2 regions of the Geobacillus thermopakistaniensis genome follow, and region 1 is predicted to be linked to the other one. Evidence: riboswitches for the same ligand, from Rfam matches in the RefSeq annotation. Region 1 holds a riboswitch; the other holds the start of a gene.
What was found. Region 1 has a riboswitch for cobalamin ahead of T260_RS130075 (ribonucleoside-diphosphate reductase subunit alpha). Riboswitches for the same ligand answer to the same signal wherever they lie in the genome.

Region 1 (3,419 bases):
GCCGGCATTTACAAGCTGGAGCCGGGGCATTATCTCAAGAAAAAAGTCGGAAAACCGCTCACCATTCATCGTTATTGGAAGGCATCCTTCGAGCCCATTCGCCAATCGGAAGAGGAGCTTGTAAAGAAAATCCGCGATGCGCTGTTTGATTCGGTCAACGTCCATATGCGCAGCGATGTGCCGGTCGGTGCGTTTTTGTCGGGAGGCATTGATTCATCGTTCATCGTCGCCATCGCGAAACAATTCCATCCGCACCTGAAGACATTTTCCGTCGGGTTTGAGCGGGAAGGGTTCAGTGAAATCGATGTCGCAAAAGAAACCGCAGAGAAGCTTGGGGTAGACAACATTAGCTATGTCATCTCACCGCAGGAGTATATGGAAGAGCTGCCGAAAATTATGTGGCATATGGACGATCCGCTTGCCGATCCTGCGGCTGTGCCGCTGTATTTTGTCGCTCGTGAGGCGAGAAAGCATGTCACGGTTGTGCTTTCCGGCGAGGGGGCGGACGAGCTGTTTGGCGGCTACAACATTTACCGCGAACCAGAGTCGTTGCGGCTGTTTGCGCGCATGCCAAACATCGTAAAAGCGGTGTTGCGGGTGATCGCGAAGATGCTTCCGGACGGAATGAAAGGAAAAAGCTTTTTGGAGCGCGGAACGACGCCGCTTGAAGAACGGTATGTCGGCAATGCGAAAATCTATAGCGAAAAGGAAAAAGCGGCGTTGCTCAAAACGTACCAAGAGGGGCGCGAATATACGGCGGTGACGGCTCCTTTTTACCGCGAAACGCTTCATTACCCACCCGTCAACCGGATGCAGTATATTGATCTTCATACATGGCTAAGGGGCGATATTTTAGTCAAAGCGGACAAAATGACGATGGCCCATTCGCTTGAGCTGCGCGTTCCCTTTTTAGACAAAAAGGTATTTGAGGTTGCTAGGCAAATCGCCCCTGACATGAAAACAGCCAACGGCACGACGAAATATATTTTGCGCAAAGCGGCCGAGGGCATCGTACCGGATCATGTGTTAAACCGGAAAAAATTAGGGTTTCCCGTGCCGATTCGCCACTGGCTGAAAAACGAAATGTATGACTGGGCGAGACAGCTCATCAACGAAAGCGAAACTGATCATCTGTTCCATAAGGACGTGCTCTATCGGCTGCTGGATGAACATGCCCGCCACAAGGCGGATCATAGCCGCAAGCTGTGGACGGTCTTGGCGTTTATGGTTTGGCATCAAGTCTATGTGGAAAAGAAGTACGATTTTGCTCCATCCGTACAAAACGAGAAGCGGCCAGCGTCTGTTTTGGAGGCGTAGCAGGGAAACGACAGGGCGTTCTAAGGGCGACACCTAGAACGCCTTTTTCGATGGTGCGGACAGTTTCCTTGCCTTTGGCGAAGCGAAAGAGAAAATTTGCTTTCTCCCGCTCTTGCAATTCTCCCGGTTTTGGTATATGCTTGTTCCATCAGGATGATCATCTACTATATATTGTTTTGTTCTATTTTTTAAACAACTATATATCGTTGCGCCAAGCAATGGTGTCCATCAGGACTTAATAGGGAATCCGGTGTGAATCCGGAACTGCCCCCGCAACTGTATGTGCGGACGAAATGGGATGGCCACTGGCGGCAAGAGCCATTCAGCGCGCCGCTGGGAAGGACCCAAAGTAGGACGATGCACGAGTCAGGAGACCTGCCTTGCTTGGAACGTTTCATGTTCTTCGGGGTGTGAGAAGATGAAACGATAGGGGAAAAGAACAAGGGGTTCGTCTGCCTTTTTCCGTCTGTCGTTTCATCCGCTCGCCTGCCCGAGCGGATTTTTTTATGGAGGAGAGGGGAAACGAATGACAGTGTCCACGAAGTCTATTGTTGTCGATGATCAAGGAAAAGAGAAATCATTTTCGCGCGAGGAGTTTGCTAGGTTGGTGGAGCAGGCGGCGGCAGACTTTGTCCGTTTGTCGCTCGAGGAATATGAAGAACGTGTATGGCAGCTTCTCAGCCGAAAAGAGATGGTCACCTTCGAGCAGCTGTATCAAACCGCCATTTTGGAAGGGCTGTCGTATATTAGTGAGGAGGAGCCGGACTGGACGTTTGTGTGCGCCCGGCTGTATTTGCGGCAATTGTACCGTGAAGCGGCGCGGCAGCGTGGGTATGACGAGCGCGAGCGGTATGGCGATTTCTACTCGCTGCTTGTTGCGCTGACGGAACAAGGGGTGTACAGCCCGTTCTTGCTTGAACGTTATACGAAAGAAGAAGTCGACGCCATCGGTGCGTTTCTTGATCCGGAGAAGGACAAGCTGTTTACGTACATCGGGCTGCGCACGCTCGCTGATCGGTATTTGGCCCGCGATTATGAGCGGCGGTTGTATGAATTGCCGCAGGAGCGGTTTTTGGTCATTGCCATGACGCTCATGGCGAATGAACCGCCAAAGCGGCGGCTTGAGTTGGTGAAGGAAGCGTATTGGGCGTTAAGCAACTTATACATGACCGTGGCGACGCCGACGCTTGCCAATGCCGGAAAGTCATACGGCCAGCTGTCGAGCTGCTTTGTCGACACGGTCGATGACAGCTTGCAAGGGATTTACGACAGCAACACCGACATCGCCAATTTATCGAAATCGGGCGGCGGCATCGGCGTCTATTTAGGCAAAATCCGGTCGCGCGGCAGCGACATCAAAGGATTCAAAGGGGTCTCCTCCGGCGTCATCCCGTGGATGAAGCAGCTGAACAATACAGCGGTGAGCGTCGATCAGTTAGGACAGCGAAAGGGAGCCATTTCCGTCTATTTGGATGTGTGGCATAAAGACATTTTTGCGTTTCTCGATGCGCGGCTCAACAACGGTGACGAACGGCTGCGGACGCATGATTTGTTCACCGGCGTTTGCATCCCTGATTTGTTCATGGAGCAAGTCGAACAGCGCGGCGACTGGTATTTGTTTGATCCGCATGAAGTGCGGAAGGTGATGGGGTTTAGCTTGGAAGATTTTTATGATGAGGAAAAAGGGTGCGGGAGTTTCCGCGAGAAATACTGGCAATGTGTCAACGAACCAAGACTGTCGAAAGAAAAAGTGCCGGCGATCGAAGTGATGAAAAGCATCATGCGCAGCCAGCTCGAGTCGGGGACGCCGTTTATGTTTTACCGCGATGAAGTGAACCGGCAAAATCCGAATCGCCATCTCGGGATGATCTACTGCAGCAACCTTTGCACGGAAATCGCGCAAAACCAAAGCCCAACGGTGATGAAGCGGCAATATGTAAAAGACGGGATGATCATCATTGAAAAAATACCAGGCGATTTTGTCGTCTGCAATTTATCGTCGATCAACTTGGCGCGGGCGGTGACCGATGGGGTTTTGGCGCGGCTGATCCCGATTCAAATGCGGATGCTCGATAATGTCATTGATTTAAACAATATCCCTG
Region 2 (3,419 bases), on a different contig from region 1:
TGCCGACGATGAAACATTTTTTCGATCGCGACGTATTACGAATGAGAGTACGGCGCCTTGTTAAGGCAAAACACCGTTCATCCGCAATAGGCGGGCGCCGATAAAACATGGAAGGAGCCGGGCGAACATGAGCATGTTTGGAAAAGTCGCCGCCGATGTGCTTGGGCTAAGCGACATCGGCTCGGTTATTCAACCGAAAGACTATGACAAAGTAGATGCCGATGATTATGTGATGCACGAGGATGGAGAAAAAATCTATTTTCTTATCAAATCGAAATCGGATGAGTATTGCTTCACCAACCGCGCGCTCATTCATCTGGACGGCACGAGCGCTGCGAGCAAAAAACGGACGCTGCGCCGCTACGATTACTATAAGCATCCGATTTCCGACGTGTCGCTCGAAACAGCCGGGACGGTCGACTTGGACGCGGAAATCAAATTTAAAATCGGGTCGCACTGCTATTCGATTGATGTGCATAAAAAGCATATTGAGGAATTGAAAGATTTGTATAAATCGCTGCTGGCGATCGCGGAGATTTGCCATGAAAACGAAATGAAATTCCACTATGCTGAGCGGAGTTTGGAACTGGCGGTCAAGGTGTTTGCCAACATGCGCGGCGACGGCGTCAATGTGTCGGCGGATTTTCAGGCCGTGAATGAATACGCTTTTTGCTGGCTGACGGAAGCGAAAAAGAACTATACGGTGAAGGATTTCGGGTTTGTGTTTGACAAATATATTCAACAGTGACGAGATGAAGGTTGTATCGGGGAAAGACGCCGTGCCAGAGGTGGGGCGTCTTTCCTAATTTTTTTAGCGACATATGGAAAAGGAACGTTTCTCCGCAGCCGGAAGAAACTCAAAAGATGAGGTTTGTGGGAATCGATGAATAGGCAACATGGCGGCATTTGACATCGCGGAGCTCGATGCAACGGCGCATGCGGCGTTCCGTACAAAACACGGACACTGGAGCCGAGCTGCCTGACCGCAAAAGTGATCGATGACCGCCTGCCGCCAGCCCACTGTAAATTCACAGTTGTCAAATGCCAGGCCTTGCTTTAATATAAAAATGTCCATATCCGATAACTAAATCAACTCGCAGCAAGGCGCCGAAAAGGCTTAATAGGGAATCCGGTGGGAATCCGGAGCTGTCCCCGCAACTGTCAATGCGGACGAAATGAAATCGCCACTGTACGGACGGATGGCTTGCGCTGTTTTCCGTACGGGAAGGCTTCAGAGTAGGATGAAGCATGAGCCAGTAGACCTGCCTTGCTTGCCGCAGTTTCCGAATCTTCGGGGGGTGAGACGCGGAAACAGTCGCATAGGGCATTGTTGTGCCCATTGGCGGTCTGTTTCGCGCTCATTCCCAGATTTAGGCGGAATGGGCGTTTTTTATTGTACATACATCACTGAAGGGGGAATGACGGATGAAACGTTGGACATGGCCGGCGGTGGTGGCGGTGTTCTTCCTTCTGGCCGCCGTGCTGGTCGGCTGCAGCGGTGGAGCCAATAGCAACGCCCAGCCAGCGAAAAAAGAAGAACCGAAAACGGAACAAGCGGCGTTTCCGGTGACGGTGAAAGACGGGCTTGGCGAGGATGTCACGATCAAAGCGGAACCGAAAAAGATCGTCTCACTCATCCCAAGCAATACGGAAATCGCCTATGCGTTGGGGTTGGGCGATAAGATCGTCGGCGTCAGCGATTTTGACAATTACCCGGAAGACGTCAAAACGAAAACGAAAATCGGCGGCATGGAATTCAACGTCGAGAAAATCATTTCGCTCAAACCGGATCTTGTCTTGGCCCACGCGTCAAGCGCCCATAACTCGCGCGATGGCCTCAAGCAATTGAAAGACGCCGGCATCACCGTGCTTGTCGTGAATGACGCGAAGTCGTTCGACGATGTGTATGCGTCCATCGAATTGATCGGCAAAGCGACCGGGGCGTCGGACAAAGCGAAGCAAGTGATTGATGAGATGAAAGAGAAGCTTGCGCAAATTCAAGAAAAAGCGAAACAAATCCCGGCGGACAAACAAGCGAACGTCTGGATTGAAGTGTCGCCGCCGCCGCAGCTGTATACGGCCGGCAAAGGGACGTTTATGGATGAGATGCTTCAAGTGATTTCAGCGAAAAACGTCGCCGGCAGCTTGGAAGGCTGGCCGATGGTGACGGAAGAAAAAGCAGTGGCCTATAAGCCGGATGTGATCATCACGACATACGGCGGAGCGAAGCAAGTGTTTGCGCGCGCTGCTTGGAAAGACGTGCCGGCGGTGAAAAACAAGCGGGTGTATGACGTCAACACCGACTTAGTAAGCCGCCCGGGTCCGCGCCTTGTCGAAGGGGTCGAGGAACTTGCCAAAGCCGTTTACCCGGATGTGTTCAAGTAAAACGTGGATGTATATATTGGCCGTCACGGCGGCCATGTTATCGTTGCTCGTAGGGATATCGACAGGATCGCTGTCGATTCCCTTTTCTTCTATTGTTCGCATTCTTGCGTCCGAATGGTTTGGTATGCCGCTTCCGTCTGACATTCCGGCCGATTGGGTGCCGATCGTGATGGCGATCCGCTTGCCGCGCGTCGTGCTCGCTTTTTTGGTCGGGGCGTCATTGGCGCTGGCTGGCGCGGCGTTCCAAGGGTTGCTGAAAAATGCGCTCGCCGATCCGTACACGCTCGGCGTCTCGTCCGGCGCCTCGGTCGGGGCGGTGCTCGTCATCTTTCTCGGCTGGCAATGGCCGCTCTTTGGCACGTTCACGCTGCCGATCGTGAGCATTTTATGCGGCATGGCGACGCTTGTCGCCGTTTTGGCGTTCACTCGCGCGGTTGAGCCGCAGCTGTCGGTTGAGACGATCATTTTAGCCGGCATTATCTTCGGCGCGTTTTTCAGCGCCTTCATTTCACTGATGATCGCTTTGACCGGGGAAGAATTGCGGCAAATCATCTCATGGCTGATGGGAAGCGTCGCGATGCGCGGCTGGAAATACAGCGGGCTTTTGTTGCCGTTTTTTCTCATCGGCGCGGCGGTGCTTCTCGCCAACGGCCGCGAGTTGAACGCGTTTGCTTTTGGCGAGGCGGCGGCGCTTCATGTCGGCGTTGATGTTACGCGCCGAAAAGTCATCATTTTGACGGCGGCGGCGCTGCTCACCGGCGCGGCGGTGTCGGTGTCCGGGACGATCGGTTTTGTTGGGCTCGTTGTTCCGCATATGGTTCGGCTTGTGTGCGGGCCAAACTATCGGGTGCTGCTGCCGCTGTCTCTCTTGTATGGCGGTGCGTTTCTTGTGCTTGCCGATGTGGCGGCGCGGACGATCATTGAACCGCGCGAACTGCCGATCGGCGTCATCACCGCGCTGATCGGCGCCCCGCTATTTGCCGTCTTGTTTTTCCGAAAAATGAAGCGAAAGATGGGATGATGATGCTTGAGGT

Region 2: it holds a riboswitch for cobalamin, as region 1 does, so the genes downstream of both, T260_RS131040 (ABC transporter substrate-binding protein) here and T260_RS130075 (ribonucleoside-diphosphate reductase subunit alpha) in region 1, are expected to answer to the same signal.

Annotation. Positions count from the first base shown of each region.
Region 1 is NZ_AYSF01000046.1:14,875-18,293, forward strand. It holds gene asnB (asparagine synthase (glutamine-hydrolyzing)) at 1-1,317, shown strand, start outside; cobalamin riboswitch at 1,519-1,714, shown strand; gene T260_RS130075 (ribonucleoside-diphosphate reductase subunit alpha) at 1,844-3,419, shown strand, end outside.
Region 2 is NZ_AYSF01000042.1:24,760-28,178, forward strand. It holds gene T260_RS131045 (PH domain-containing protein) at 134-748, shown strand; cobalamin riboswitch at 1,086-1,284, shown strand; gene T260_RS131040 (ABC transporter substrate-binding protein) at 1,426-2,385, shown strand; gene T260_RS131035 (FecCD family ABC transporter permease) at 2,351-3,406, shown strand; partial or broken gene T260_RS131030 (ATP-binding cassette domain-containing protein) at 3,403-3,419, shown strand, end outside.